4 regions of the Peribacillus sp. AS_2 genome follow, and region 4 is predicted to be linked to each of the others. Evidence: riboswitches for the same ligand, from Rfam matches in the RefSeq annotation. Region 4 holds a riboswitch; each other region holds the start of a gene.

What was found. Region 4 has a riboswitch for S-adenosylmethionine ahead of OTG27_RS07225 (methionine biosynthesis PLP-dependent protein). Riboswitches for the same ligand answer to the same signal wherever they lie in the genome.
Region 1: linked by a shared signal. The riboswitch ahead of mmuP (S-methylmethionine permease) and the one ahead of OTG27_RS07225 (methionine biosynthesis PLP-dependent protein) in region 4 are both predicted to bind S-adenosylmethionine.
Region 2: linked by a shared signal. The riboswitch ahead of OTG27_RS20375 (Na+/H+ antiporter NhaC family protein) and the one ahead of OTG27_RS07225 (methionine biosynthesis PLP-dependent protein) in region 4 are both predicted to bind S-adenosylmethionine.
Region 3: linked by a shared signal. The riboswitch ahead of OTG27_RS02710 (5-methyltetrahydropteroyltriglutamate--homocysteine S-methyltransferase) and the one ahead of OTG27_RS07225 (methionine biosynthesis PLP-dependent protein) in region 4 are both predicted to bind S-adenosylmethionine.

Annotation. Positions count from the first base shown of each region.
Region 1 is NZ_JAPTGA010000015.1:101,325-109,602, forward strand. Features, by position in the region: gene OTG27_RS22125 (hypothetical protein) at 1-7, opposite strand, end outside; gene mmuM (homocysteine S-methyltransferase) at 306-1,268, opposite strand; gene mmuP (S-methylmethionine permease) at 1,258-2,652, opposite strand; SAM riboswitch class I at 2,736-2,838, opposite strand; gene OTG27_RS22140 (flavin reductase family protein) at 3,074-3,682, opposite strand; gene OTG27_RS22145 (alpha/beta hydrolase) at 3,695-4,309, opposite strand; gene OTG27_RS22150 (ring-cleaving dioxygenase) at 4,309-5,256, opposite strand; gene OTG27_RS22155 (ring-cleaving dioxygenase) at 5,281-6,258, opposite strand; gene OTG27_RS22160 (nitroreductase family protein) at 6,502-7,101, shown strand; gene OTG27_RS22165 (alpha/beta fold hydrolase) at 7,287-8,278, opposite strand, start outside.
Region 2 is NZ_JAPTGA010000012.1:147,925-156,202, forward strand. Features, by position in the region: gene hutG (formimidoylglutamase) at 360-1,316, shown strand; gene OTG27_RS20365 (hypothetical protein) at 1,638-1,793, shown strand; gene OTG27_RS20370 (SOS response-associated peptidase) at 1,853-2,524, shown strand; SAM riboswitch class I at 2,860-2,967, shown strand; gene OTG27_RS20375 (Na+/H+ antiporter NhaC family protein) at 3,158-4,474, shown strand; gene OTG27_RS20380 (chromate transporter) at 4,621-5,166, opposite strand; gene OTG27_RS20385 (chromate transporter) at 5,215-5,844, opposite strand; gene OTG27_RS20390 (LysR family transcriptional regulator) at 6,089-6,967, shown strand; partial or broken gene OTG27_RS26595 (transposase) at 7,206-7,519, shown strand; gene OTG27_RS20400 (DUF2975 domain-containing protein) at 7,734-8,219, shown strand.
Region 3 is NZ_JAPTGA010000001.1:561,627-569,904, forward strand. Features, by position in the region: gene OTG27_RS02695 (amino acid permease) at 1-271, shown strand, start outside; gene OTG27_RS02700 (CaiB/BaiF CoA transferase family protein) at 515-1,615, shown strand; gene OTG27_RS02705 (hypothetical protein) at 1,865-2,395, shown strand; gene OTG27_RS02710 (5-methyltetrahydropteroyltriglutamate--homocysteine S-methyltransferase) at 2,538-3,641, opposite strand; SAM riboswitch class I at 3,951-4,052, opposite strand; gene OTG27_RS02715 (hypothetical protein) at 4,209-4,628, shown strand; gene OTG27_RS02720 (glycerol-3-phosphate responsive antiterminator) at 4,795-5,343, shown strand; gene OTG27_RS02725 (MIP/aquaporin family protein) at 5,569-6,393, shown strand; gene glpK (glycerol kinase GlpK) at 6,415-7,905, shown strand; gene OTG27_RS02735 (hypothetical protein) at 8,083-8,268, opposite strand.
Region 4 is NZ_JAPTGA010000003.1:357,961-366,238, forward strand. Features, by position in the region: gene OTG27_RS07210 (ABC transporter ATP-binding protein) at 1-488, shown strand, start outside; gene OTG27_RS07215 (type B 50S ribosomal protein L31) at 625-873, shown strand; gene metC (cystathionine beta-lyase) at 962-2,143, opposite strand; gene OTG27_RS07225 (methionine biosynthesis PLP-dependent protein) at 2,140-3,252, opposite strand; SAM riboswitch class I at 3,339-3,452, opposite strand; gene fumC (class II fumarate hydratase) at 3,779-5,161, shown strand; gene OTG27_RS07235 (hypothetical protein) at 5,272-5,514, shown strand; gene OTG27_RS07240 (ABC transporter ATP-binding protein) at 5,572-6,717, opposite strand; gene OTG27_RS07245 (PucR family transcriptional regulator) at 6,831-7,715, opposite strand; gene OTG27_RS07250 (NAD-dependent epimerase/dehydratase family protein) at 7,896-8,278, shown strand, end outside.

The sequences.
Region 1 (8,278 bases), on a different contig from region 4:
GACTCATAACTCATTCTCTCCTTTCCATTCATTGTTTGTCTAGTTTTCCCAAGCACGAAAAAAATATGATTTAATTTCTCTTTTTACAGTTTTTGCAAAAGGGTTGGTTTACCTGTAATTTTCAGCTGATCTTGTGCGACTTATTTCTGAAGTGCCAAGAAATTAATAATTCAATCCTTTCAAATTACTCGAATCTGAATAAAGAGCTCAAAAAGAACAGGAACCGCCAGATTCCTGTTCTTTTTGTTTATAGGTTTCCCGACTACTTACATATTTAATAACAATATTTTTGATAACAAAAAATGCTAGGAGAACGTTACCACGGAAGGTCGCCACTTTCTTGAAATGCCAGCAATATGATGTGGAGCGGTTCTGCAACATCCTCCAATTATATTTGCCCCCGCATGGTGCCAATCTTCAGATTTCACATCGAGCCTATTACATGATTCTGGACCATGCCATGTTTTAGTTTCTGGATTATATGATTCACCGGAATTCGGATAAACGATAATTGGTTTATGCGTGTTTGCACGCAACACCTGTATGGCTTCCGTGATAACTGATACAGGCGCACAGTTGATGCCAATTGCGGCAATTTGCTCACTGTCCCCAAACAATCTGGCACACTCCTCCAGCAATGTGCCGTCACTTATCGCTTTTTCATTTTTCAAAGAAAAAGACAGCCAAGCATAAACTTCTGGATAATCTTTCAATAATGAATGTAATACTTTTGCTTCTTGCAGGGAAGGAATCGTTTCAAATGCTAAAATGTCAGCTCCTGCTTCAATCAAAGCTGATATTCGTGAGCGATGAAATGCCTCCAAAGTTTCATCTGAAACACCATAATTCCCAACATACTCTGAACCATCTGCAAGATAAGCCCCATAAGGTCCAACTGATGCAGCAACCAATGGCTTAGGTCTAATCGTTTGATATTCTTCCTTCCAAAAGTCATCTCTTGCTTTTCTTGCTAGTAAAACCGTTTTCCTGATTAGATCCAATGCCTCTTTTTCTTGTATTCCGCGGAGGGCGAAACCTTCAACCGTTGCTTGATAGCTTGCCGTTATCGCACAGTCAGCACCAGCTCGAAAGTAGTCAGAGTGCACCTGGTAAATCACTTCTGGATTTTCAAGTAATACTCGTGCAGACCACAGGGGATCGTCCAAATCACACCCATGACTTTCAAGCTCTGTAGCTAAAGCTCCGTCCAAAATCATAACTGAATGACCTTGTAAAATTGCTTCAATTGGGTTAATTTTATTTTTCATGGTCTACTCCTCTTTTCTTTATGGTTTGTGTCAGATAATAACTTCCATAGCAAAACAAAATAAACGGAATGCCACAATATAGTGCTATTCTTTGTGTAGGATCAAATGCAATTCCTATGCAAGAAGCAAGACATAGCATAAATGAAACGATTGGTACGAATGGATATAATGGTGTATGATAAGCCAAATCATTAACTGAGTTTCCTTCGTTTATATATCGTCTGCGAAATAGAAACTGTGACGCGCTAATACTCATCCAAACTATAACCACGGCTAGTCCAGAAATGGATACAAGCACTATATATACAGTATCCGGCGCAATAATACTCGAGAAAAGTGCTAAAACACCGCCCAGCATACTGAAAAGGACTGCATTTAAGGGAACACCCCGTTTTGTCAATTTTGCAAATATTGGTGAAATAGTTTTCTTATCTGCAAGTGACCAAAGCATCCTGGATGAGGCATATAGTCCTGAGTTCGCAGCGGACAAAATGGCAGTTAATATAACAAAGTTCATAATATCCGCTGCATATGGCACTCCAATTCGTTCTAGAACGGCAACAAAGGGGCTCTCTAATACGCTTGCATCCGAAACAGGCAATAATGCGGATAAAACAACGATGGTACCGACAAAAAAGATAATCAATCTCCATAATGTCATACGGATTGCCTTTGGAATCGTTTTTTTCGGATTCACAGTTTCTCCAGCTGCAACTCCGATTAATTCAGTTCCAGAAAATGCAAAATTCACCGCGAGCATCGTCATTAGAATGGCAAAAGCACCATTTGGAAATAAACCTGCACTTGTAACATTGGAAAATAACGGAGCTGATTGTGCGTTAATCATTGGAATGAAACCTATCATTGCCGCAGCTCCCAGAATAATGAATATTACAATAGCAAATACCTTTATAGACGCAAACCAGAATTCGGATTCAGCGAAAAACTTAACGGTCCACGCATTTAATGCCAAAACCAAAATGGCAAATAGAGCACTCCATACCCAGACACTGATTGATGGAAACCATCGCTGCATCAACAATCCTGCAGCCGTGAATTCCGAACCTAGTGCAACAGTCCAGGTTAGCCAATACAACCAGGCTACTGTATACCCTGTCCCTGGTCCGATGTATTTGGTTGCGTAACTATGAAACGCACCAGTCTCGGGCATATGCACTGATAGTTCACCTAGACATAGCATGACTAGATAAACCACTAATGCACCAATCAGATACGAAAGGATGGTTCCGAACGGACCAGCCTGTTGAATCGTATAACCCGAACTTAAGAATAAACCAGTTCCAATCACCCCGCCAAGCGATAGCATTATTATATGCCGTGCTTGCATTTGCCTTTGAAAATCATGCTTCCTTTTGTTATCCATTCTTACTCTCCTTAATCTTGCATCCAGAAAAAACGAAAACGCACTCTAAAAAAGAGTGCGTTACTGACAAATAAACACGTACGGTCTTATCTATCAAGGTTTCACCCCCTGGAATTAGCACAGTGTCTTTGTAGACCTGTTGCTGAGGTTTCATAGGGCCAGTCCCTCCACCTCTCTGGATAAGAAATTATTTTTTTATAACTTTATCAATCTATGAAAAATTTGTCAAGTTTTGTTTCGGAATGTAAAGACTTCCTTTTAAATGCTAACGATCATGGCGTCTGCGGCATTAATATTAAAAGGCTGCTTATTTTTGGAACAAGCGCTAAGCTTATTATAATGGCAAATAAAACTAACCGGGGTCATTTTGGTCTTAAAAATGGCAACATCTTAAAAGATGTCGCCATTTTTTTCTTTTTCCTTAAGGACGTTCTATTTCAAATAATTCCCCTAGTTTTGTATAAGTATGACCTGCTAATCTTGCTACAGGTTTTAGCCCTTTCGGGTCAATACGGCCATTATGGTAAATATCTTGCTCTATATGATAGCAGACTATTTTCCCTATCAGTAAATCACAACCAGGTTCATTCTTGGAACCTGCCAACGGAATCGATTGCTCTAATGTACATTCAAAACGCACCTTTGCTTCTTCCAATCCTGGTACGGATACCCTATCACTAACAGCCAGCGTGAAATTAGTAAGACCCAATTCACTTTCTTCAGATGGGAGTTCCTTGGCCGTTCGATTTGCATCAGCAACATTATTTTCGTCAGTGATATGAACAACGAACTCACCTGTTTGAATTGCATTTCGGGCTGTATCCTTTGAAACTCCTTCTTTCCGTTGAACAGAAATGGAAATCATCGGAGGATTTGAACTGACTATGTTAAAAAAGCTGAACGGCGCTATATTGATTGTACCGGTTTCGGATTGTGTCGTAACCAGCGCTATAGGTCTCGGTATAATGCTTCCAGTCAAAAACTTATAATTATCCCGTTCAGTCAGACTTTCAGGGTTAACAGAAATCATCTTCATTCCCCCTCATTCTTTTAAAAAGTTCTTTTGAAACCATGAACCTGCTGCATCAACCTCTGAACGTGTCAACTGATGACCGTAATTTTCCCACTGAACTTCAACTGTAGCGCCAGCTTGCTGTAAAAGTTGATTAAGTTCATCAGTTTCTTCTGCAGGGCAAATCGGATCGTTTTTACCTGCAGCTATAAATACAGGTATATCTGAAAGGGACGGCAAAGCAATCCCTCGTCTTGGAACCATTGGATGATGAAGAATCGCTCCTTGTAAGGCCCCTTCGTAATGGAACAGCAAACTTGCCGCTATATTTGCACCATTGGAATAACCTAATGCCACCACTCTGTCACGGTCGAAGTCATATTTTCCGGACGCTGATTCCAAGAAGTCATAAAGCTCCTTCGTTCGGAAAATCAAATCCTCTTCATCAAAAACCCCTTCAGCTAACCGTCGGAAAAAACGGGGCATTCCATTTTCAAGTACATTTCCCCGTACGCTCAGTACGGACGAACCCGGTGAAACCATTTCGGATAATGGCAAGAGATCTGTTTCCGTTCCTCCAGTGCCATGTAACAGCAGTAGTAACGGAGCTTCTGGATTACTTCCTTTTTGAAAAATATGTTTCATCATTTATCCTCCTCTAGTACTCTCGGCACTGCCGGCAGTAACGTTTTTTCCATAACTTCCCGCTTTTCTTCCAACCATGGCGGCAGCATTAATTTACTGCCCATCGTTTCTTTCGTTTCATCATGAGCAAAGCCAGGTGGATCTGTGGCTACTTCAAAGAGTATGCCTCCATCTTCCCTGAAATAAATGGCATTGAAGTATTGTCGGTCTGTAAAGGGTGTCACACCATAGCCATGGTTACCGATATGCTCCCTCCATTCTTTATGATCTTCATTATCGCTCGCACGCCATGCAATGTGATGGACAGTTCCCACTCCGATTTTACCGTTTGGTAAAACCGTTTTTTTAACATCGATCAAATTGCCGATATCCGATGTGGATTTGAAGCGGATGAAATCGCCCTCTTCCCCAACCTTTTGAAGGCCCATCACTTCCTCTAAAAGTTCCATCGTTTTGATCGGTTTTGATGTAAATAATACAGCTCCGCCGAAACCCTTGACCGCCTTATCAGCTGGTACACCCCCGAATGACCACTCGCTATTTTTACCTTCTTTACGCTCAACCAGTTCAAGTTGCAAACCATGTGGGTCTTGGAACTCAAGATATTCCTCACCGAAACGTGAAACCTTTTCAAAGTCTATATTAAATTTACCCAAACGATTTTCCCAGAAGCCCATTGAACCCTCCGGAACGGCATATGTTGTAATCCCCACTTGTCCGGAGCCAATTGCCCCTCGGTATGCCTCAGGCCAAGGAAAGAAAGTGATGATTGTGCCCGGTGAACCGGATTCATCTCCGAAATATAAATGATAGGTGCCTGGATCATCAAAATTAACGGTTTTCTTCACCATACGCATTCCCAATACTCCAGCATAAAAATCCACATTCTCTTGAGGATTGCCTACAATTGCGGTTATATGATGTATCCCTGCATTTTGCTTTTGCATGCCGATTACTTCCTTTCCCGTTGATTAATTAGTTGATTTTGTATTAAGTGGTTTTAAATTCGATTCAATATCCTTTCTTTTCGATTCCAAAAAAGGTGGCAGGGCAAGGTTCTCACCTAGATGCTGCTCAGCTTCATCCACTTCAAAACCAGGTCCATCAGTAGCTAGTTCAAACAATATGCCATTCGGCTCCCTAAAATAGAGTGAACGGAAATAAAAGCGGTCCACATATCCCGAGTTCACGAATTTCGATTCACTAATTTTTTCTACCCATTTTCTCAATTCTTCTTCATCATCCACCCGAAAGGCAACATGATGTACTCCACCCCTCCCCAGCCTTTCCCGAGGTATGTCATTCCTTTCTTCAATATGGAGTTCTGCTCCAGTTCCTCCTTCACCTGTCTCGTAAACGACTATCGGATTTTGCCCCCTGATTGCGGATGGGTATGTGCCTGATTTCCTGAACCCCAATACCTCGATAAGAACACTTTCTGTTTGTTCAATATTGGGTACTGTGAGTTTTACTGGTCCTAATCCAAGTATGGAAAACTCTTGCGGCACTGGGCTTCCATCCCACGGAAATCCTCCATCAACGCCGTTATTATCCTGATCGGAAACCAGTAGAAGCCTCTGCCCTTCAGGATCTTTAAAAGAAAGCACCTTTCTTTCAAAACGGCTCGATATTTCATCGTGCTCAACATTGAATTCCACAAACCGTTTTTTCCAATATCCTAGCGCTTCATCATCCCTCACCCTTAAAGAAATTTCTGAAATGCTATTGTTTCCCTCATGAGTGCGGGCAGCATTCGGAATTTCAAAAAACGTCAATTCCGTACCCGGTGAACCAATTTGATCTCCATAAAATAAGTGATACACACGAACATCATCTTGATTCACCGTTTTTTTGATTAATCGCATCCCTAAGACTTTTGTGTAGAATTCAAAGTTATTTCCCGCTTTTGCTGTAATCGCCGAAACATGATGTAATCCTTTTAATTCCATCCGTACCACTCCTATCTTTATAAATCTCCCCTTACGGAGATGAATTAATCCGCTAATAATATCTCGAATTCAAGGTATTTAACCTAACGTAATACTTTTAATGCAAATATCTTGATTTAAAGATAAACGACAGGGATAAAATTGTCAACCATTTTCATTCAAATAATTTCAACCGGATTCACTTATCATAAAATAAAAAATACAGGCCAAAATAAATCGGTATAAGAATGGAGGTTGTGATATATGGTTAAAGATTTTTTTAGTGCAATTGAAGATAGACGCTCTTATTATTCCCTTAGCAAGGAACATGTTGTTCCTGATAAAAGGATTAAAGAAGTTATCGATCATGCCGTTCAATACTCCCCTTCCGCTTTCAACTCCCAAAGTGCCAGAGTGATTGTACTAACTGGTCAAAGCCACGACCAATTATGGGATATCACGAAAGAAACATTAAAAAAAGCAGCCGATGGCAAAGATTTTACAAAAACGGAAGAAAAAATGAGATCATTTATAAATGGTTATGGAACGGTTTTATTCTTTGAAGACCAGGCCAAAATAAATAGGCTACAAGAACAATACAAAACGTATGCTGAGAATTTTCCGATTTGGTCGAACCAATCTTCTGCCATTTTACAATTTGTCGTATGGACTTCCTTGGAAATTGAAGGGTTTGGTGCAAGCCTTCAGCATTATAATCCTTTAATCGATGACGAAGTGAGAAAGACATGGGATATATCACGAGATTGGAAACTCATCGCACAGTTGCCTTTTGGAAAACCCACTGCAGAACCTGGCGATAAAGACTTCTCACCACTTGAAGAACGTGTGAAATATTATCAATGATACAATAGAGACTGGCTCTACTTAACGAGCCAGCCCTTTTATTTTATTTCGCTTTAGTAATCCGGAAATGTTGCAAAAAATTTTGAAAATATCAATGACGCAAAGCCTAAATACTCAACAACCGGCATGATTTTGATATCCTCACTGACGTTCAACACGTACATTTCACATCCCCCTAATTAATCTTATTGAATTGGTGAAGAACGCCCTGGCAGCCATTCCTTCAAATAATATGGGAGTACACCGGAATATTGTCTAGCAGCATGTCCACTTTTCAGTAGGCTATATGTCTTATCCTTACATGTTAAATGCTCCATTACCGGATAAATCATTTCCTGTGGGACCAGTCGATCATACTTACTTGCTATGACCAAAACACTAGCATCAATTTTCGATAGCTTCGCTTTTTTTCCCCTTACCTTAAAACCACCATTAACCAAGCTATTTTTTATCAATAAATCCTTGGTTATTTGTTTTGCGGCTGCTCCGGATAACGGTACATGCCCATTAGCCCAAGCATTGAAGCGGCGCCAGTTTTGAACGTATTTTTCATCATCCGCTTGATTCAATAAAGATAAATAAGGTGATATATAGACGGGTGATGTAATTAACCTGATACCATATTTAACTGCACTGGCCGGTATCGTTTGATAAATATCTATTGTCTCGTCAAAATCCGCTGTTCCTTCTTTTAACGCTTCCTGCCATTGATCAAAAAATTCCGAGGCACTGAAATCCACCGGGGTCACGGAAAGTATCAAATTCTTGATGGGCTCGTCTGCAATGGCAGCATATATTGCGGCTATTGTACCTCCGAGGCAAAACCCCATGACTGTAATTTCTGATGCTCCAGAGTGACGTAACGCACGCTGCACTCCTTTTTGAATATAATCGACGATATAATCTTCGATCGATATGTCACCATCTTCAAAGCCCGGGCTTCCAAAATCAAGCAAATACACATCAAAACCTTCATTTACAAAAGATTCTATTAAACTATTCCCCGGAGATAAATCAAGAATCAAAGGAGTATTGATGAGTGAATATATAAGAAAAACCGGTACATCATATTTTTTTTGTGCTGAGGGATAAAACCAAAGCGTTGATTTGTTTTTTTTCCACACCGCTATTTTCGGAGTCAGTCCCATTTCAGGCATTAGCTGATTGGGAATATCCA
Region 2 (8,278 bases), on a different contig from region 4:
AAAGCCCCCTGTCACTAGGTCATATAAGGGGGCAGTAACTGAAAATTGATAGGCCTTCTGTTAAAGGTCGCTTTTATATGATGCCAAAGCCCAATTTCTCGCTTACAACACCGAGAAATTGGGCTTTTTGTGGATTTTATTTATAGGCAAAATCGATACTCCCTTGCTAAATCTACTGGCTTGAGCAGCAATGTCAAACGGATACAAGGAGATATTCTCCAACAGATATATCTGTCAATATCATAAATGTACGTTGACCTTCTATAGAAATATTAAATTTTTGTATTGGTAATTATACATTATCTCTATTATAATTTTTAAGAAAGATATTTCGGAATTTTTAAAATAAAGGAGAAATTATGTATACTCACCCGACTTTAAAATATTGGAATGGAAGAATTGATTCCCAAACTGACCTGGACAGCTTCAGATACCACCAAAGAGTGCGCTTGGCACCCATTTCGGAATTAGCCACCTCTTCCAATGCATCACGAACTTTTGGACTGATTGGCTTTAAATGTGATGAAGGCGTCAAAAGGAATAAAGGCAGGGTTGGTGCTGCCGAGGGTCCTGATCATATTAGGCAATCGTTGGCAAAATTACCTTGTCATTTACCTTCCCAAACCGAGCTGGTGGATGCTGGCGATGTAATATGTGAAAGTACAGAGATGGAAGCCGCCCAATCTCAACTGGGATCAGCTGTTGCCCGGATTTTGGAGAGTAAAGCGATTCCTATCATACTTGGGGGAGGTCACGAAACCCTGTATGGCCATTATCTTGGGATTAGGAAATCCATTGGACCAAAAGCTAGACTAGGGATTATTAATATTGACGCTCACTTTGATATGAGACCTTATGAAAATGAAACTTCATCTGGCACGATGTTTAAGCAGATTTTGGACGAAGATCAAAGTTGTGGCTATTTATGTGTCGGAATTCAGAAGCAGGGGAATACGAAGGCACTGTTTGAAACTGCAGAGAAGAGTAATGTCAACTACATATTGGAAGAAGATTTGTCATTATACGAAATGGATGAAACGAAGCGGAGGATAAATGAATTCGCTAAGGAAAATGACTATATCATGCTTACATTATGTACGGATGTTATTGATTCAGCCTACGCACCTGGGGTAAGTGCACCATCGCCGTTTGGACTGGATCCGAAATTGGTCCGTGCCATTATTAGGCATATCGTATCGAATGAAAAGATCCTCTCATTTGATATCTCTGAAGTGAACCCTTCATTGGACGAAAATAATAAGACCGTTACATTGGCAGGGCATTTAATAAATGAGGTTTTGCTGCATTTTAAATAATGGACATGGGATGGCGGCAAATCCAATTCGGTCTTCCCAGAAAGAGCGTTTCTTTTCGTATCGACTGTTGGGGCCTTCCTTAATGTTATCTCCCAATTTTGAAGCGAAAAACCTTTAAAGCCCCCAGACTGTCCATGAATATTCATGGACAGTTTTTTGCGCCTCCTTCACAAGGATTCATGGTCCTTGCATTGCTTCGTTCAACTAACCATTTAAAGTATAAAGGCATGTGGATTTCCATGCCTCTGCTAAGTTCAATACTGATACTTGTGGGTTTTTGGTTTATAATAACAACCATCTAGCCTTTTGAGGAGGGATTCCATGAATGAATATAAAGTAACGGTCAGGAATGGCAGTACCTTAATCTTGTCGGAAATCATTAAAGCTGAAGATGAAAGAGAAGTCCTTGGCACCCTTTTGATTTCCAGCGAATTATTTAATCAACCATTTACTGATATCAGGATTTTAGAACGCTGATTTGTGACTGCCCGTTCCATTTGATACACTGTAATAAATCTTAATACGGTGGCGATATTATGTGTGGACGTTTCACTCTTTTCACTGACATAGAAGAAATAAAAGAACGGTTTGATATTCAAGGGTCATTTGATGAGGAATACCAATTCAGCTACAATATTGCTCCCTCCCAATCCGTGCTCTCCGTCATTAATGACGGGGTAAGGAACCGGCTTGGATTTCTTCGGTGGGGACTCATTCCTTTCTGGGCAAAAGACGAAAAAGCGGGCTACAAAATGATCAATGCCAGAGCGGAAACCATTGCTGAGAAAGCAAGCTTCAGGAATGCGTATAGGAAGAAGAGATGCATGATAATCGCTGACTCTTTTTATGAATGGAAGAAGACACCAGAAAGAAAAATACCGATGCGTATAAAACTGAAGAATCATGCTCCATTTGGAATGGCCGGCCTCTGGGAATCCTGGAAATCTCCTGAAGGCATCAGCATCTATTCGTGCTCCGTTATAACAACTGTGCCAAATGAGCTAATGACCAGCATTCATGACCGCATGCCTGTCATCCTAAAACCAGAAGATGAAAAAGATTGGTTGAATCCTTCCATTAATGATCCTGCATATCTGCAAAAGTATTTAAAATCATTCGATTCGGAACAGATGGAAGCATTTGAAGTATCGACTGATGTGAACTCGACTAAAAATAATTCACCTAACCTAATCCAACAAATTTGCTGAGAAGTCATTAGACCTCTCAGAATGTAGACAACTCGATGAAGATCGAGTTTGTCTGCATTTTTTTTATGGTTTTTACAATTTGAACGTTGCCTCCAGGCACTCGCTTTTCCCCCAGGAGCCTCGCACACCCGCTCCAATCAACTTAGATCTCTTTATAAACAGTAAGGAGTGCATGTGAAACACTTTAAAAATTAACCCTTGCGAAAATAGACAAAATGCTGTACTGTTATATTTGCTTTTCAAAACGACTTTCGATGTCACGAACTCAGGCAAGTTTCCAGCGTGGTACTTTTCTGGCAGGCATCGTAATTTTTAAATAATTATATAATGTAATCTTCTTATCAAGAGAGACGGAGGGACTGGCCCGAAGATGTCTCGGCAGCGGACTTAAATGGAGTGCTGTGCCAAATCCAGCAGGTTGATTTTCGCCTGAAAGATAAGGAGGGTGTTTTTTATAAATTAAAAGACCTCTTCTTGTTATTAAATAGAAGGGGTCTTTTTTTATGCCAGTTTTTTGCTACAGCTCCATGACTGAAAAATCAGGTAGGTTCAAATTGGAGTTATTTGCGAAAACTGTTAATAGAATAAGAGCTGTGACACATGTCGCGGGAAAAATAAAAAGAGGTGTACATCATGAGTGCAAACAATAAAGGGAATCCATGGGCATTGATCCCATTTGTCGTATTTTTAATTTTATTTATTGGATCCGGAATCATCACTAAAGATTTTTATTCATTTCCGGTGATTGTAGCGATTTCCATTGCATCGGCAGCTGCATTGGCGATGAATCGGAAAGAGACATTCAATGAAAAGGTTGATATCTTCTGTAAAGGTGCCGGTGACGCCAATATTATGTTAATGGTAATCATTTTCCTTTTAGCAGGCGCTTTTTCTGAAGTTGCCAATGGTATGGGGGCAGTTGAATCAACAGTCAATCTTGCCTTAGCTGTTTTTCCCCAAAATCTATTAATGGTAGGGATTTTCATCATCGCTTGTTTCATTTCACTATCCATGGGGACAAGCATGGGAACGATTGTTGCCCTGGCACCTATCGGGGTTGGAATTAGTGAACAAACTGATATTTCACTTGCCCTTTCAATGGCAGCCGTTATTGGTGGTGCGATGTTTGGGGATAACCTTTCATTCATTTCAGATACGACAATCGCTGCTGTTCGAACTCAGGGAACGAAAATGAAGGATAAGTTTAAAGTGAATTTTTTCATCGTTTTACCTGCAGCCATCATCACATGTGCCATCCTAGGAATTTTAACGATGGGTGAACAAGCTGACATTTCCCAACAGTCTTATGATTGGGTGAAGATTCTTCCGTATCTTTGCGTATTGGTCACTGCATTGGCAGGAGTCAATGTGTTCTTGGTCCTTTCCATCGGAATCGTATTTGCAGGAATCATCGGCTTGGCAGATGGTAGTTATCAACCGTTGGGTGTCATTCAAAAAGTTGGAGAAGGAATGGCGGGAATGTATGAAATCTCCTTCCTTGCCATTTTAATTGCAGGTATGGTAGCTGTAATCAAACATAATGGTGGTATCGATTTTCTACTCCACCTTGTGACACGAAATAGCAAATCGAAAAAAGGGGCGGAATTCAGCATTGCGGGGCTTGTTGGTTTGACAAATCTTTCAACGGCAAATAACACGATTTCGATTATCATTGCCGGGCCACTTGCCAAAAATATTGCTGAAAAATATGGGATTGATCCGCGGAAATCGGCGAGCGTCCTTGACATTTTTGCATGTTGTATCCAAGGGTTGATCCCATATGGAGCACAACTGCTTGTTGCAGCAGGGGTAGCAAAGATTTCACCGATAAGCATCTTGCCATATTCATATTACCCAATCCTGATTGGAATTTGTGGCGTCATTGCCATCCTGATTGGTTTTCCACGGTTTCAGCCGGGAAATGATGAAATGAAGAAACGTACCTCTTAAAAAGAGAATATAATAATAAAACACCCTGAATCATTGGATTCAGGGTGTTTTCTGTATGGTAAATACATTTATATAGTTTCAATCATTTTTCAATTTTTCTGCTTAATTCCGGTCCAAATTAGTGATGGTAGTGTGTGCGACACCTGTCATGAATAGAGGACAACACCAACTAAACCGGAAAGAATAATTACATAGGCTGGATGCCAGCGTAATTTCATTAGGGCAAATAACGATAAACCAAATACGAGTAATAAGCTTATCGTATGCCATGAAAAGTTCACGGCTATCATATGATTGGAAAGTGCTAAACTGATCGCTGCAAAGATGATCAAACTAGTGACAATCGGTCTTAATCCATAAAACATGGATTGAACCACAGGATAATGATTCAATTTGCTGAAAAATGTGGCTATAACGGTTACGAATATAATGGCAGGAAGCAAGATTCCTAGAGCAGATGATATGGCTCCTGCTAACCCAGCAGTCGAATAGCCAACGAGAATGGCACTATTGGCGGTGACAGGTCCTGGGGACATCCCGGAAATGGCGATTATATCGGTGAATTCCTGCGTTGTCATCCATCCATGCTGTGAGACTTCCGATTCTATTACGGGAATCATGGCGTATCCGCCTCCGAAAGATACAAAGCCGATAATAAAGAAGGTGCTAAACAACTCCCACAATTCCATCATTCCATCACATGCTTTCTTAAAAATTAGTTAGTCCCTATTTTGTGTTACCTATATGCCAGCACCCATGAAAGGTTCGAAATCATTTTCTTCTATTTTCCTATCTTTTTTGTCCATCTTGACATCGTAACCTAATTTTCTCTTAATGGAGATGGTCACAATACCGGCTAGGGCTCCTGCTAATATAACCATCACAGGGTGAAGAAAGAAGAGGACGGGAATTCCTGCTATTAAAATACAGAAAGTTGATTTGTCTACAACTGCGGTTTTTCCTATCTTGATAGCCGCATAGGCGATGATGGCTACTATGGAAACTCTGATCGATATGAATGCGGATTCTACCTTCGGATTATCCTGAATGAAAAAATACACAATGCCCAGGAGCAGAACAATTAAAAAGGTAGGTAATGAAACACCGATCATGGCTGCCATTGCCCCCTTCATTCCGGCAATTCGATGGCCGATAAAGGTGGCGGAGTTAATGGCGACAGCTCCCGGTACGGACTGAGATAAAGCAAAAACATCCGTAACTTCTTCGCTTTTCATCCATTTTCTCTTTTCGACCACTTCATTTTCGATTAAAGGGATCATCGCAAACCCGCCTCCGAATGTGACAGGTGCTATTTTAAAAAAGGTCCAAAATAATTGGAATAGAGTTTTCCATTGTCCTTTCATTGACATCAGTCACTTCCTTTGCATGCTTTGTTAATTCTTATCATTAACATATCAAAGAAAAAGGGCTGGGTAAATTGCAACAAAATCATCGGGTATAACAAAACGTTATACCCAGAAGATTTATCCGTTTTATAAAGAATGCCGCCAAAAATTGAATAGCCTTAGAATGTATCTCACTATTTTCATTTCACCATTTACCTAATGATGCTATCATTTTAATAAACTATCTAAAAACATGGAGGTCGTTTTCTTGAAATTGGAAAATCTGAAAATGTTTTGTTTAGTGGTGGATGAAGGAAGCATAAGCCAGGCAGCGAGGTTAAGTTTCTTATCACAGCCCGCTGTAACACGGCAGATCCATCAACTGGAAAATTATTATAACACTTTGTTATTCGACCGTGAGGAAGGAAGGCTTAGAGTTACAGAAGCAGGAAAGCTGTTATACCCTTTTGCTAAAGCCATAGTAAATGACTTCAACCATTCAAAAGAAGTGATTCAGCAATCGACGGGGAAGTACAATGCAAATCTCATAGTAGGGGCTTCCTTGACTATCGGCGAGTATTTGTTGCCGAGCTTGCTTGGGAGATTCAAAAAACAACAGCCAGAAATAAAAGTGACATTGACGATTAAAAATACGCCCCGGGTTCTGGAGGATCTTTCAAACGATGTCATTGATTTGGCCTTGGTGGAAGGACTTGTGGAAAACACCGATTTTATTGTAGACAAGTTCGCCGAAGACGAATTGATATTGGTATGTCCATCCGACCACCCATGGAAAGACAGAAAAGAAATTCAGCTAGAGGAATTGGGAAATGAAAGGATGATTTGGCGTGAATCTATTTCCGGAACACGGCTTATCGTAGAAAATATGCTACGGGAGCATGGGGTTTTAGAAAAAATTGAAAGCTACATGGAGATTGGCAGTACACAAGCGATAAAAAGTGCGGTTGAAGCCGGACTTGGAATCAGCATTTTGCCAAGGTTGACAGTGGCCAGAGAATTGGAGCAGGGCTTTTTGCGGGAAGTGGATATATACAGAATAAATATGGCAAGAAATTTATGGCTAGTCAGGAAAAACAAGCGTTTTAATAAAATAGGGGTGTCTAAATTTGTTGATTTTCTTCAATAAGGATGGGACGCTGCCTTTGTTCACTTATACAATTGGCAGCGTTTTCAGTTTCGTGATTAACGGCGTGGCCCCGGCAGCTAGCAAAAGTCATGGTAAATTGAATATACAGCATTGATTATAAAAGCTCTTCTCTATCGGGAAGGGCATTTTGTATTTGGTTGTTCAGTCTTCGGTTAGACAAACAAAGGGATTAATGGGCATAATAAAAAATATAATGATGGTTCGGAGATGATATAGCGTGGAGTTAAAGGAAATAAAGAAGCTCGCCGAAGAATTAAATGAAAGCGGTAAACAGCAACTTGTATATTGCTTGCAGTCTCGAACGAAACCGATGTCGGCTCCTATTCGTGCAATTGATGAAATCCAGGTACAAAAGCATAAAGCTATTCTTGTCTGTCCACATTGCGATAGCCATTTTGTTGTGCGATTTGGTAAATACGTTATTAAAACATGTGCTGGAAAGGTGAAACAGCAGCGTTACCGCTGTAAGCCTGCCATCAAACCTTCAACGATCTCACAAACACGCCTCTTCAGTGCACCAGAAGACCACATAAATCTAAACGGGCAGTTTTGTTGAACAAGTTGTAAATTTAACATTTTAAAGTAAGAGCATTTCTTTGTAATGAGAAGTGCTTTTTATTTTTGTTAAAATTAAAAAGATATTTCAATAACAATAATAATATAAATAAAAACAATATAAATTTACTGTTATACGATAAATAATATGCTAAAATCAAGTTGTCATTAAATAGGTGAGGTGTTTTAAATGAATGTTAAACAAGGTTCAACGACTTTCTTAAAGGTATTTATTTTTCTGGCTGGAATTGCAATGCTTGCTTTGTGTATCTGGTTGCCTGACATAGCCGTTAGAGATGCAAGGTTACATCCAGATACGGCATACTTCCTAATCCCCTTTTTAGTATGTGCATACGGATTCTCTATTGCGTTTTCTGTTGCGTTGTATCAAGCATATAAACTATTAACCTACATCGAACAGAACAATGCTTTCTCTGAATTATCCCTTAAATCTTTGAAGATTATAAAGAAATGTGCTTTTACAGTCATTTTCCTCATTTTGTTAGGAATAGTAAGCTTAAGGGTGCTTGCTAAAGTTACAAGTAGTGATGATGCAGCGGGTCCTACATCATTATGTCTAATGGGTATTTTAGCAACAAGTATCATCGCAGCTATTGTGGACGCACTTCAAAAGCCATTAAAAAATGCCCTAGATATAATGTCAAAAAATGAATGATTAACGGATATGTAAGACTTTGAATGGAAGCCTCAATTTTAAGAACTAAATGATTCGCA
Region 3 (8,278 bases), on a different contig from region 4:
CGCTCAAGGCCATTCATTGGAGAAGCTGCCATATAAGGCATTATGGTTCCCGATCGGACCGATTTTTGCCATTTTAATCGGCATGATCGTCATCCTGTCCCAAAATATCCAAGCCTTTTTCTCAGACCATATCGATTGGGGCAGTGTTGTAGCTGCATACTTGGGGATTCCGCTTTTCCTTGGTCTATGGCTTGGCTATAAATTTATAAGAAAAACTAAATTCGTTAAACTTGATGAAGTCGAATTTGACTTTGACAAAAAATATGACTGAACAAGCTTAAAGTAAAAGCAGCCGGACAATGCAGTATTGAATTGTCCGGTTTTTCCTTGTTTTCTATAGGCTCATTATCAAAAGCCAGGAAGCTGATTCCTGGTCTTTTATTTTTATTAAATGGAAATTTATACAAATATTATGGGAGGTGTTATATGATAATCGTAAACTCAGCTAAATTGCATGTACGGAACGACTGGAGGGCTTTTACTATTTTAAAGGGAAAGGGAAGGTGCACAGCTGATGACCTTATTGACTCATTTAAAAGTATTGGACTTTTCAACGTTACTGCCAGGCCCATTTGCCACTTTGATGCTAGCGGATTTAGGAGCGGATGTTTTGAAGGTGGAGAGGCCGGGGACAAAGGATTCATGGGGTGTGAATCAATATCTTAACAGATCGAAGAAGTCGATCACACTGGATTTAAAACAATCCGAGTCTATCGAATCCGTAAGAAACCTAGTGACGGAATACGATATCGTCATTGAACAATTCCGTCCAGGTGTCATGGAACGTTTGGGTCTGGGGTATGAGGCATTAAAATCGATCAACCCGAAGCTGATTTACTGTTCCATCACGGGCTATGGCCAGACTGGTCCCTATAAAGAACGACCGGGACATGATATCAATTATATTTCGATAGCAGGCTTATCAGGCTATTCCGGTACGAAAAAGGACGGTCCGGCAAAAAACGGAACCCAAATAGCAGATCTTGCCGGAGGCTCATTGCATGCTGTCATCGGAATATTATCTGCAGTCATTCACAGGGAAAGAACAGGATTCGGCCAAGCCATCGACATCAGCATGACCGACTGCAGTTTTGCCTTGAATGCCATATCCGCACCTCTGAGTTTACAAGGTGGCCTTGAACTTGAACCAGAAAAACTGATGCTGAACGGAGGGTCTTTTTATGACTTTTACGAAACGAAAGATGGACGCTATTTTTCGGTAGGTAGCCTTGAGCCCCCTTTTCGAAAAGCATTATGTGAAGCGATCGGTGCACCCGAATTATATGAGCTGAGCAAGAAAAGCGATGAAGAAAGCGGAATCAGGTTTAAAACGGCCGTCCGGCTGGCTTTCCTCGAAAGAGATTTTCATGAATGGCAGGAGATATTCGCTGAATTCGAGGCCTGCGCAGAACCAGTGCTGACTTTCACAGAAGCGGGTGAGCATCCCCAATTGAAGGAGAGGGGAATGATCGTCGAGGTTCCTGACGGAAAAGGGAATGTCCAGAGGCAAATCGCCTGCCCGATCAAAACATCGGTTTTCACCCCTGAATATAAACATGCAGGCTTGGAGCCAGGACAAAACAACGCAGAAATCCTTCGCACCCCCAATCGCTAAATAAAGATGTAAAGGCTATCGCTTTTCCAGTATTTTTGGAAGGTGATAGCCTGTTTTTTTTTGAATGCCGGAAAAAGCAGGGGGAGGGTCGATATGATCGTTCGAAGTTCGAAGTGAAGCGGAAGGAGAACAATTATCCTCTTATCATTTGTGGAAAGCAACATATTACCACTGTGAAAATTTACTAGTTATAACCAGTGTGGGCAGGGTATCAGAGTAGCATCCTGGTAAGGAGGGGGTTAGTTAAATATGTTTGGTCTCTCTGATATCATTAAATTTCTATTTTCCTTTTTTTTGATCATGCCGATCGTTACGCTGATACATTTGAGCGGGCATATTTTCTTTGTTACGCTCTTTGGGGGATCAGAAAAGAAAATCTTGATCGGGTGTGGCAATAAACTTTTCGCCTTTCGGAACATAGAGGTGAGGAAATATTATTTTTGGAATGGGACTTGCGAGTTCAAGGGATTGAAACATGATAATCGATTGACGAATACGCTGATATATTTAGGGGGGGCTATCTTTAATTTAGTCAGCATGCTGATCATATATAGCTTAGTGTATCAGAATATCCTGGACAGCTCGGTGATCTGGTATCAATTCATCTATTTTTCTTTCTACGTTATGTTTTTCTCCCTGTTTCCGATGTACTTCTCGGACGGATCGCCTAGTGATGGGAAGGCTGCGGAATTGGCCTTGAGGAACAAGCTGGAAGATAGGGTGACGGATGATATATTCGTGAAGAAAATGGAGGATGATGATGATGATAGCTGCAAGTAAAAAGGGAACGTCCAGATGGCCGTTCTTTTTTGTTTGCTTTCAGTTTTAGGGTTATAAGAATAAACCTAATCGGCACGCTTATATTGAAGCCGATTAGGTTGTTTGAATCCTGTAAATAAGTTTTAAAGTCTCCGTAAAATAATCATTCCCATACTTCTTTCGCTACATCAACGACGAATTTCAGTTTTTCCCATTGCTGTGCTTCGGTTAGCTTGTTGCCGTGATGGGTGGAGGCGAAGCCGCATTGAGGGCTTAAGCATAATTGTTCGAGCGGAACGAAGTGCGATGCTTCTTTAATGCGTGCCTTAACAGCTTCCTTGTCCTCGATTTCTCCATTTTTTGAAGTGACGGCACCCAGTACGACCCGTGCACCGCCATTTGGAATGTATTCCAATGGTTTGAAATCCCCTGAGCGTTGATCATCATATTCCAAGAAGAATCCATCCACTTTTTCTTTTGCCAATAAAGTTGGGGCGATACGGGCATAGCTTCCTTCAAATGCCCATGTCGACTGGTAGTTTCCGCGACATAGATGGGTAGTGACGATAAGGTCTTCTGGTTTGCCTTCCAATGCTCCATTAATGACCCGAAGTGCAAGATCAATTAATTGTTCCCTCGTATATTTTCCATCTTTGAACTGGAAATCCGGAGCTGAAAGTCTGGCAATATATACATCATCCAATTGAAGATAACGCACACCTGCTTCATAAAAGGCTTTCAAAGCATGCTGATAGGCGTTGATGATATCATTTGCATAGTCTTCAATATCAGGGTAGACGTCTTCATTATGAATGCCTGCAGCAAATAATTGATTCGGACTGGGGATTGTTTGCTTGGCAACGGCACGTCCGTTCACGATTTTGTTCAATTCAATGAAATCACGAATGAAGGGATGTTCAGGGTTGAATGAAACCTTCCCGGTATTGCGAACATTATATCTCTCTGTTTCGACACCATCGAATGTGAGGCCTTTTTCAGTTACATATCCCTCGATGCCATTTAAATGTTCGAGGAAGTCAAAGTGCCACCATGTTCGTCTGAATTCACCGTCCGTAACGGCCTCTAAACCAACTTCGATTTGTTTATCGACGATCCGATTGATTTCTTCAGTTTCAATTTCACGAAGCCTCTCAGCTGAAATGGTACCTTCCTTAAAGTCCTTCCTGGCAATATGTAAACGTTCCGGTCTTAATAAACTTCCGACGTGGTCGGCCCTGAATGGGGCTTTCGTTAATGTGATTGACATGTTGCATTCCTTCTTTCCTTTTAAAAATAAAGGCTCTTTTCGTAAAGATTGTTGTTTTTAAACGAAACTATTTAAGGTTGATTGGAGCGGAAGTGCGAGACTCCTGCGGGAGCAGCGGGAGAGGTGAGACCCCACAGGCGTTTACGCCGAGGAGGCTCACCGCCCGCCCCGCGGAAAGCGAGCATCTTGAGGGGAAATCAACCACAACCCACTACCTGGTAAATAGCAACAAAGTATGTGAAAACAGCCAAAATAAAAAACCTCTTCTTAAAAAATAAGAAGAGGTGTTGGCAACAAAGCTATATACTCTTCTTATCTTCAAGTTTTTAAACTTCTGGAATTAGCACAGTACAAGATCAGTCTGTTGCTGAGGCATCAAAGGGCCAGTCCCTCCACCTCTCTGGATAAGAGTTGTCTATTAAATTAACTATGACTATACAGGTAGTTTTTACGAAGGTCAAGGGGTGGAGCTGGAATATTTCGAATATACCGTTTATTAATCCGGGCTGAAATGTTAACGGCATCAGGGAATCCGGCATATGCTTTGAGTGGGGAGGGAATGCAAGGATGAGTCCATTCAAAAATGGCATACCGATTACGGTAACTGATGCCATGATAGAGAGAATCATAAAAATGAAATCATCTGGTCAGGAGATTAAAGTCGAAATTACGCCAAGGCATATTGTGCTTTCCGGAACGATGGAAGTGAAAAAAATGATGTTTAAGAAAAACGTGGCTTTCCGGATTACATTAAAACCGGTTCATGTGGAAAAAAGAACGATTTCATTTGAATTAGTCGAAATGGAACCAATTGACAGGGATTTCATCAACCAAAGGATATTTAACAGACCGCCATTTTTTGAATATGAAAAAAGAGCGATCAAAATGAATGTTAATGCTTGGAGCATCGTGAGAAAGATTCCCATTGGCACAATTAGATCGTATGAACTCGTCGAAGGTGCATTAAAAATGAAACTCTCTTTATGATTCAAGGGGATATTTTACATATATCCTTTGCCGCAATCTATAAAGGGTGTGAAAGGTATGATAGTGTTAAGGTTACATGGTTCATGAAAAAATGTGTTTGATAAATCAAGTTCTTTAAAATATACTAAATGACTTGAAGTTTTGAGTTTTTCTGGGAATGAGGAGGATGATGATGGATCAGAAGATTTTGCCTGCTTCAGCAAGCATGAAGGATTTTGAAAGATTTCTAGAAAGTTCCTATGAAATAGGTGTGTTTCTTGATTTGCATATCTCACAATTGAAAAATGTAAGTATGATGGCTAAGCAGCATAATAAGAAAATGATTTATCATGTCGATTTGATCCATGGCATAAGAAGTGATGAGTACGCGACAGAATTCATTTGTCAGGAATATAACCCCTATGGGCTGATTTCGACTAAATCAAGCGTTATATTGAAGGCGAAGCAAAAGGGGGTCATTGCCATCCAGCGAATCTTTTTAATAGACTCACATGCGCTTGAGAAAAGTTATAAGCTGGTGCAGAAAACCAAGCCGGATTATATCGAAGTATTGCCGGGCGCCATGCCATGGATGATAAAAGAAGTGAAGGAACGATTGCAGACACCGATTTTTGCAGGCGGCCTCATACGTACTTCGGATGAAGTCCTGAATGCCCTTGATGCCGGCGCCTCGTCAATCACCACTTCAAAAACTGAATTATGGGATATCGTCTAATAGGGAAAAATTGAAAAAAATTACAGAATAATAGATTAATTTTTCGCAAAATATTGACAGCGTTTTCATAACCTAGTATATTTTACAGTACAAGTTAATATATGTGACGGAGACTAGGAGATTCACAACAGATATATTCATAATTTTTTTATGAATATAGTTCTGCTGTGGATCTCCTTTTATTTGTTGGCAAGGTTTAAAAAATTATCAGGGGAGGGTTTTATCATGACTCCATTTTGGGGAGAAGTGTTAGGCACGATGATTTTAGTTTTATTCGGAGCAGGTATTGGGGCAGGTTCATCCTTAAAAGGTTCCTATGCAAAAGATGCCGGCTGGATCGTTATCACGATTGCGTGGGGATTGGCGGTTACCATGGGTGTTTTTGCAGTGGGTTCCATAAGCGGGGCGCATTTAAACCCGGCGGTCACAGTAGGTTTTGCCATTATTGGAGAATTTCCATGGAGTGATGTGCCCGGTTACATCGTTGCCCAGATGATTGGCGCGATACTCGGCGCAACTCTAGTATTCCTGCACTATTTGCCACACTGGAAAGCTACGGATGATCCAGGGGCGAAGCTTGGTGTATTCGCGACTTCACCTGCAATCCCGCACACATTTTCAAATCTATTAAGTGAGATGATTGGAACTTTCATCCTTATTCTTGGTCTATTATTTATAGGGGCCAATAATTTTACAGAGGGCCTAAACCCTTTCGCAGTCGGGTTATTGATTGTCGTGATCGGGATGTCACTTGGGGGAACGACAGGATACGCCATTAACCCGGCCCGCGACCTTGGGCCGCGCATCGCTCACTTTTTGCTGCCGATACCCGGTAAAGGAAATTCCAACTGGGGCTATTCATGGATTCCGGTCGTTGGACCGATTGTAGGGGGTTCACTAGGTGCCGTTTGTTATAAGGCATTCTTCATGGGGGAAATAACGGCAGGATTTTGGTCTGTTATAGGTGCAAGCCTGGTACTATTGATAGTAGCCTATGCTTTTGGTAAAAAACAGTCACATGAATTGGATAGCAGAAATATCGCTAGTTAATTAAAAGGAGGGGCATACACAATGGAAAAATACATTTTATCATTAGATCAAGGAACAACAAGTTCGAGGGCGATTTTATTTAATGAAAAGGGGGAAATCGTCCATTCCTCCCAAAAGGAATTCACACAGCATTTCCCTAAACCAGGCTGGGTCGAGCATAACGCCAATGAGATTTGGGGGTCGATCCTGGCGGTGATCGCCGGTGTACTATCTGAATCCAGTGTAAAGCCAGAGCAAATTGCTGGTATCGGGATCACCAACCAGCGTGAAACGGCAGTCGTTTGGGATAAGGAAACAGGTACGCCTGTCTATAATGCGATTGTATGGCAGTCCAGGCAAACAAGTGGAATCTGTGATGAGTTGAAGGAAAAGGGACTTAATGATTTATTCCGGGATAAAACGGGATTGTTGATAGATGCCTATTTTTCCGGAACGAAAGTGAAATGGATCCTCGATAATGTGGAAGGGGCGCGGCAAAAGGCGGATGAAGGCAAGCTGTTATTCGGTACCATCGATACTTGGCTGATCTGGAAGCTATCAGGAGGCAAGGCTCATGTAACGGACTATTCCAATGCATCCCGGACATTGATGTACAATATCCATGAACTGAAATGGGATGAAGAACTGCTTGAGATATTGACTGTACCAAAGTCGATGCTGCCGGAAGTGAGGCCTTCCTCTGAGGAATATGCACGTACGATCGAATATCATTTCTTCGGCCAATCGATTCCGATCGCCGGGGCAGCCGGTGATCAGCAGGCAGCATTATTCGGCCAAGCCTGCTTTAATGAAGGAATGGCTAAAAATACGTATGGAACAGGCTGTTTCATGCTCATGAATACAGGAACCAAGGCTGTCAGCTCCGAACACGGACTATTGACGACCCTTGCTTGGGGCTTGAATGGGAAGGTCGAATATGCACTGGAAGGCAGTATATTCGTAGCTGGCTCCGCCATCCAATGGCTCCGCGATGGCCTGCGGATGCTGCATGATGCCAAGGACAGCGAGGACTATGCAAAACGGGTGGAAAGTACGGATGGAGTATATGTGGTACCAGCTTTCGTAGGACTTGGAACTCCATATTGGGACAGCGAAGTGCGGGGAGCCGTTTTTGGTTTGACGCGCGGCACATCAAAAGAACATTTCATTCGCGCCACACTTGAATCACTTGCGTATCAAACGAAGGATGTCCTTGATGCAATGGAGGCGGATTCAGGAATCGAGCTGCAAACATTAAGAGTGGATGGCGGGGCAGTCAAGAATGACTTCTTGATGCAATTCCAGGGCGACTTATTACGTGTGCCCGTCGAGAGGCCGACCATAAACGAAACTACAGCATTAGGTGCTGCATACCTTGCAGGACTTGCTGTCGGGTATTGGAAGGATCAAGAAGAAATCTCCCGGCAATGGGCGGTAGACAAAACCTTTGAACCATCCATGGAAGAGCAAGAAAGTGAAAAATTATATGAAGGCTGGAAGAAAGCCGTACATGCCGCTATGGCATTTAAATAAAAAACAACATGAATTCTTTCTCAAATGAGCTGGAGTATGCTATAATGAAATCAAGTTAATAACTCGGCCGGAGAACAGGAGAGACCATGAATGCGTTATCGTTAATTCGATAATGTGCATTTATGGTCTCTTTTTTTGTTTTTAACGGCAGATTAGGGATATTAATATCTATATAACTTATGCGAACAAATGAACCAATTGAATATAATGACCGAATTCACGGTAAACGCAGAATTCACGAGTAAATGGCGCGAATTCACGAGTAAATCGTGTAAATTCACGAGTAAATGGCGCGAATTCACGAATAAACGCAGAATTCACGAGTAAAAGTGCAGAATTCACGAGTAAACCGTGAGAATTCACGAGTAAATCG
Region 4 (8,278 bases):
CCTATTTATTTACTGGCACCATCGCCTCCAATATCAGTCTCAATCATAAAGGCATCACAAGGGAAATGGTTGAAAAAGCATTAAGAGATGTCGGGGGGGACAAAGTGCTGAAGCATCTTCCTTTAGGGCTTGACGAGCCCGTGATCGAAAAAGGCGGAACGCTGTCTTCCGGACAGCGTCAGCTAATCTCTTTTGCCCGTGCCCTTGCATTCAATCCGGCCATATTGATCTTGGATGAAGCGACAGCAAGCATCGACACCGAAACCGAGGCAATTATCCAGGAGGGTATGGAAGTGCTGAAAAAAGGGAGAACGACCTTCATCATTGCACATAGGCTTTCCACGATAAAAAATGCCGACCAAATTCTTGTACTGGAAAAAGGGCGGATTGCTGAGCAAGGTACACATGAGGAATTAATGGAACTGAAAGGGAAGTACTATCAAATGTATGAACTGCAGGCAGGTCCGCATAAAGGCATGGCTGGCTGAACACAATGGAATAAGGGTAGATCATCTAGATTAAACTATAATGAAGGTACCGACTTTTGGTACCTTAAAGCATAATGGTTGATAATAGTAATCATTACGTTTAAGATATACCTATACTGACGATGAGGTGATAATAGTGAAACAAGAAATTCATCCCGATTATCAACAAGTGGTATTCATGGATACCAACAGTGGGTATAAATTTTTGGCAGGCTCCACTAAGACGTCCAATGAAACAATCGTTTGGGAAGACGGGCAAACATATCCTTTATTAAAAGTGGAAATCAGCTCGGATACGCACCCTTATTATACAGGAAAGCAGAAGTTTGCTGAAAAAGGCGGACGGGTGGATCGCTTCCTGGATAAATATAATATGAAGAAATGAGAGTTAGGCCATCGGGAAATCGATGGTCTTCTTTTTATTGATGGAATAAAAAAGGTGCCCATAAAATATGAGGCACCCATTACTTTAATCATTTTGCAGCAATTGCTTCCCCTTTGGCAATATTGACGAGGGCAGCTTCGAAGTCTTTGATTAAATCGTCCGGATTTTCCAGTCCGACAGAGAGGCGGAGCAAGCTATTCGTAATGCCTCGCTTTTCCCTTTCATCAGCAGGCATGGCCGCATGGGACATTTTGGCCGGGTAGGATAATATGGATTCTACCGCTCCCAGGCTTACGGCAAAAACAGGGAGCTCGACAGTGTTCACGAAGGAACGGAAGATTTCCTCACTTTCCAATTCAAATGAAAGGACCGCCCCTGCTCCGAGTGACTGGCCTTTCTGGATGGCGTGCTGTGGATGATCGGCTAGGCCGGGATAATACACTTTTTTCACCAAGGGCTGCTCCTTTAAGTAGGCTGCAATCTTTTCGGCCCCTTTTTGTGAATGTTCCATTCTAACTGACAAGGTTTTCAAGCCTCTCATTACGAGCCAGGCATCCTGAACACCAAGGACCGCTCCAAAGGAGTTTTGAAGTGAACCGAGTCTTGCCGCCAATTCCGGATCTTTCACGACCGCAAGCCCAGCTACCACATCACTATGTCCGGATAAAAACTTCGTCGCGCTATGAAGGACAACATCAGCGCCCAGATTCAGCGGTTTTTGCAATGCGGGCGTCAAGAATGTATTATCAACAAAACTTAAGGCACCGGCTTTTTTTGCGATATCACATACAGCTTGAATATCGGTCACTTTAAGTAAAGGATTTGAAGGCGTTTCAATGTATATGGCCCTGGTATTTGGCTGAACCGCCGCTTTGACACTTTCAAGGTCCGTCATGTCAACGAAGGTATGCTCAATATTGAAACGGTTCAAAACGCTTGTGACCATCCTGAACGTTCCGCCATACACATCTTCGGAAATGACGATATGATCCCCGGCAGACAATAGCAGGAAGGCTGTTGAAATGGCAGCCATACCTGATGAAAAGGCAAAGCCGTGAGTGCCTTCCTCAAGTTCGGCAATGATGTCTTCAAGTGCCTCGCGGGTTGGGTTCCCGCTTCTGCTGTAGTCATATTTACCGAATTGATCGATATCGGATTGATGGAAAGTCGATGCATGCTGGATGGGGACGCTCACACCGCCCGTTACCGGATCGAATTTATGTTGATTATGAAGTAATTTTGTTTCAAAGCTAAAATCATGATCTGTCATCGTAGTGCCTCCCTTTTTACATGTGCGAATGCTTGCTGCAAGTCACCAATCAAATCGTCGCTATCCTCGATGCCAACGGAGAAGCGGAGCAGTCGATTACAAACACCGTTTGCCGTTCTGACCTCAAGCGGTATATCGGCATGTGTTTGTGTGGCGGGATAGGTGATGAAGCTTTCAACCCCTCCCAGGCTTTCTGCAAAGGAAATTAATGAGAGCGATTGTAAAAATGGGTTGACCGCCGCTTCATCAATGATGCGGAAAGAAATCATGCCGCCTCGGCCCGGATACAATACGTCCGTAACACAATCATGCTCCGATAAGTATTCTACAAGTATCTTGGCATTCTTTTCATGACGCTCCATCCGCAATGCCAGGGTTTTCATTCCGCGCATCAACAGCCAAGAATCAAATGGGCTCAAGACAGCTCCAGTGCCATTATGATGGAAGGCAAGTGCATCACATAATTCAGCGCCGCTAGCAACGATCAGTCCAGCGAGCACATCATTATGACCACCGAGATACTTGGTTGCACTATGGATCACAATATCAGCTCCAAGCAAGATTGGTTGTTGAATAAGAGGCGTGTAAAAAGTGTTATCAACGATTAGCAATAAATTATATCGTTTAGCCAATGCGGCAACGGCGCTAATATCCGTTTGCTGCATAAGAGGGTTAGTGGGAGTTTCGATGAAGATGGCTTTCGTGTGAGGAGTGATGGCTTTTTCGATATCCTCCAAACAACAAGTGTTTACATAGTCACACTGCAATCCCCATTTTTTAAAACCTTGTTCTAACAGCCGATATGTACCGCCATAAAGATCTTCACTGACAATCCACGCATCCCCGGATTTAAAAAGGGCGAGTATAGTCGAGATGGCGGCCATTCCTGAACTGCAGGCATAGCCTTGGTCTCCTTTTTCCAGATCGGCGATGGATCGCTCCAATAGCTGGCGGGTAGGGTTACCTGTCCTTGTGTAGTCGAATCCCGTCGATTGACCGATTCCTTCGTGGCGAAAAGCTGTTGAAAAGTATACTGGCGGATTGACTGTTCCTGTCGCCGTTTCACTGCGATTTCCTAATTGAGCAAGATATGTTTCAGGTTTATACATGGTTTTCACTGCTCCTTTGAGTTAAATAAAATAAAAAAAAGTCTTCTTTAAGAAGAAGACTTTGATTAAGTAGGGACGAGTCATTCTTCTTATCTTCCAAGTTCATAAACTTGTGGAATTAGCACCTTTTCATTGGTTTGAAACAAATGAAGGTTGCTGAGGTGTCATCGGGCCATTCCCTCTACCTCTCTCGATAAGAGTTTAGATTATTCAATTTCTTTTGAATTTACTATATATACAAAACACTGTCAAGGACATTTTGGGGGTAATGATGTGTTGGTGTTCATGGCCAGGTCAATTGAAGCCTAGCGGTGCCTACACTTTATGTATCAAAAAAGAATATCCAAATTTTCATCAAAATATGAATGGCCTAGGATTTTTCAGAAATATGGAAAGGGTCAACGGGATATTTTTGCTTTAAAATAATAAAGTTTGTACAATGTATGGAGAGAAAGAATAATCCGACATTATTCATTTCATATGCAAAAATTCTTCAATGAATAGTGCAAACTTAGGAGGAGAACACATGGAATACAGAATCGAACGTGATACGATGGGTGAAGTGAAAGTTCCTGCTGATAAATATTGGGGAGCACAAACTGAGAGAAGCCGTAACAATTTCAAAATCGGTAATGAAAAAATGCCGATTGAATTGGTTCGTGCATTTGCATACGTTAAACAAGCTGCTGCAAAGGTGAACTATGATCTTGGCGATCTTTCCGAAGTTAAAAAGAACGCCATCGTCAAGATTTGCGGCGAAATCCTTGAAGGTACGCTTGATGAACATTTCCCGCTTGTAGTTTGGCAAACGGGAAGCGGTACGCAAAGTAATATGAATGTGAATGAAGTGGTCGCTAACAAAGGGAATGAATGGTTAAAAGAAAATGGTGAATCGGAAATCCTTCACCCGAATGATGATGTTAACAAGGCACAAAGCTCAAATGATACTTTCCCGACTGCCATGCATATTGCAGCCTTTATGGAAGTCGCTGAAAAATTGGTTCCTGCCATCAAAGCACTTCGTGATACATTCGATACAAAAGAAAAAGAATTTTGGGATGTCGTGAAAATCGGCCGGACACATCTTCAAGATGCTACACCCTTAACATTAGGACAAGAAATTTCCGGTTGGAAAGCGATGCTCGATAAAGACTTGGCGATGATTGAGGAAAGCAGCCAAAAACTATTGAACCTTGCTCTAGGCGGAACGGCTGTAGGAACCGGAATCAATACAAAGAAAGAATTCCCGGGACTTTCTGCCAAACAAATTGCAGCGGATACAGGATATCCTTTTGTCACATCTGATAATAAGTTCCATGCATTGACTAGCCATAACGAAATCGTCTACGCACACGGTGCTTTGAAAGCATTGGCGGCAGATTTAATGAAAATTGCGAACGATGTCAGATGGCTTGCAAGTGGACCGAGAAGCGGAATCGGAGAAATTGCCATTCCGGAAAACGAGCCGGGCAGCTCCATCATGCCAGGTAAAGTCAATCCGACCCAAAGTGAAGCGCTTACCATGATTGCGACACAAATCGTGGGTAACGATGCTACAATTGGCTTTGCAGCAAGCCAAGGTAACTTTGAATTGAATGTATTCAAACCAGTCATCATCTATAACTTCCTGCAAACAGTCAAATTATTGACGGAAGGCATTCATTCCTTCAACGATAATTGTGCGGTTGGCATCACTGCAAATGAAGATAAGATCAAAGAAAATGTAGAGCGTTCCCTTATGCTGGTAACAGCATTGAACCCGCATATCGGTTATGAAAAAGCAGCCAAGATCGCCAAAACTGCCTTCAAGGACAACTCCACGTTAAAAGAAGCGGCATTGAAACTGGAGTTCCTGACGGAAGATGAATTCAAAGCATGGGTCGATCCTGCTAACATGGTTAATAAATAATTGGATGGAAACACCCTCCCTCTAGCATTAGGGAGGGTGTTTCCATGTGTTAAAATACTGGAATCGACAAATACTGAAATCATAAGTATCTGGAACAGGAGGAAAAAACAATGTCTATATGCCCGCTTTGCAACGGTCTAAGAAAAATTCATGTGGATTGCCCGGAATGCGGCAGTGAACTTGAGGATAAAGGGAAATTCATGGATTATGCTGATGATTACAGTGCTTATATGGATATCGACATACTTAAAGAAAACGACGGATACCCTCAATCCCTTCAAAAAGGGCAATGTCCCCATCTCATGAAATGCCCTGAATGCGGACATGATGAAGTGGTATTGGTCCAGGAATGAATCGCCCTTTATTTTAATAAACGTAAAAAGACCCATAATGAATGGGTCTTTTCATGTTTAATTGGCAGATAACTTCATGCTTTCCTGCATCTGTTCATCTTCTTCAACTAAAATACGATGTTCGGTCCCTTTATCAAAAAAGTGCGCTTTATTCATGTCGAGGGCAAGTTCGATCTTTTCGCCTGCCTGGATAATGTTATTGGCATCGACCCTTGCAACGAAGTCCTGCCCCTCTAAAGTGGAGTAGAGCATGATCTCCGCGCCCATGAGTTCGGCTACATCAATTTGGGTCGTGAATGTAGTGTTAGGGGACTCCGTGAAATAAGCTCCTTCATTATGGAAATCTTCCGGACGGATTCCAAGGATTACATCTTTTCCGACATATCCTTGATCACGTAGCATTTTCATCTTAAATTCAGGTATTTCAAGCGTTTGTTCGCCTATTTTGATTGTGCCTTCTTTTAATGTTCCGGTAAAGAAGTTCATGGCAGGCGATCCGATAAAGCCGCCGACAAACACGTTTATTGGTTTCTCATAAACATCCTTTGGAGCACCGACCTGTTGGATGATACCATCTTTCATTACAACAAGACGTGTCGCCATGGTCATTGCCTCTGTTTGGTCATGTGTGACATATATCGTTGTGGTGTCGAGCCGTTTATGCAGTTTAGCTATTTCCGCGCGCATTTGAACCCGCAGTTTTGCGTCGAGATTGGATAATGGCTCATCCATCAAGAAAACTTTTGCGTCCCTTACAATTGCACGGCCAAGTGCAACACGCTGGCGCTGACCACCTGAAAGCGCTTTAGGTTTCCTGTTTAGCAGCTCTTCAAGTCCGAGAATCCTTGCCGCTTCATTTACTCTTTGCTTGATTTCAGCTTTTGGCGTTTTCCTGAGCTTTAATCCGAATGCCATATTGTCAAATACAGACATATGAGGATATAAGGCATAGTTCTGGAAAACCATCGCAATATCGCGATCTTTAGGGGGGACATCATTGACTCTCTTGCCGTCTATGTATAAATCCCCTTGGGAAATGTCTTCCAGTCCGGCAATCATCCTTAATGTCGTTGATTTCCCGCAACCTGAAGGTCCCACAAAAACGATGAATTCCTTATCGGCAACACGAAGGTTGAAGTCTTTAACAGCCGTCACCTTTTTATCATAAATCTTGAATATATGATCTAACACTAACTCTGCCATGAAAAATCCCCCTTTTAAACTCTTAGATTACTTGTACCAATTAGCTATAGTCTAAGCTATAGGTTTTGAAAAAAGTATGGGCATATTGCACAAAAAAGTGTTTACATTGGAAATTAATCATTCAGTAAAAGTATCAAGTATGCAGTAAGGGCATGACGGAAGTTTCTAATATCGAGACCAGTTTTTTCAGAGAATCTATCGATTCGGTATTGTAAGCTGTTCCGATGTATATAAAGCTGTTTGGCGGCATATGTGGCATTGGAGTTACACTCGATATACGTTTTAACCGTTTTGATAAGCTCAGTATCCTGCTTGGTCTTGCCAAGAATTTCATTGATAAACCAATTTGCATTCTTAAAGGATGGATCATTTATTAATGAGTATGGGATGATGTCTGCCAAATCAGTCACTTTTATATCCGGCAGATGCACCTGTGCCACTTCAAAACACTTTTTCTCCTGAGTCCAGTGATGGCGAAGGTCTTGATCTACAGGGTGAAATCGCCCGGTGAACATACGGGTCTTTACATAAAAGTCACTTTCAAGTGTGGAAGTAATGGCGATCAGTTCTTTATTTGATAATGGTTCATCCTTGTCCGGTTCAATTAAGACGCCTGCCGTTTCATTTTCCCAAATAATAGCTGCGTCAGATGGAACGAAAGCGAGGAAGGCCCCTTCAAAATCAGAGTTGGAAAAATCAGCATGAGTCAACTTGAAATGAAGGAATCTAACATTCTCCCAACTCGTTAAAGGCAATGGTGCATTCGGTTCGGATAAAAAATTTTTCCATGATGAGCCTGGATGTGCATTGAGGTTATTTGGGTTTATGGAAGGAACAAAAAGCAGTTCCAATAAACGGATTTCTTCTGCTGTGATTTCTGAACGGGGAATACCAAGTATACTTCTGAAGTCTTCGAACCAAACATAATTAGAAATATCATCAGTATCCTTTTTATTGGTAAGAGCGTTCGGGAATTTTTGTTTAAGATTTTCAAGCATCGGTTCCACCTTCTTTCTCCCTTTCCATATCATTATAGCGAAAAAGAATAAAGTTCAAAAGATTAGGATATCTTTAGTTTTTCCGAGAAGGGAAAACCAAAGAAAAGTTGCAAGTATTATTAATTTCAGGAGAGGGTATTGCGTATGCTTTATGGAATATCGTTTAAGAGGAGGAGATCCATGAACATTTTAATATTGGGCGGTACACGGTTTTTAGGCCGATATATAGCAAAAGCTGCAATAGAGAAGGGGCATGATATCACACTTTTTAATCGTGGAAATGACCCTTATGTTTTCCCCGAAATAGAACAATTAAAAGGGGATCGCGACGGTGATCTTGAAATGCTGAAAGGAAGACAATGGGATGCAGTCATTGATACATCAGGCTTTATCCCTCGAACTGTATCAAAATCTTGCCGGTTGCTTAATCAAGTTAAACATTATACATATATTTCAAGCATCTCAGTTTATAGTGATCCAACCGAACCAGGTATTGATGAAAGTGGAGAGGTTCATGCACTAAATGAAGATAAAGCAGAAGAAATAACCCGCGGAACGGCTGG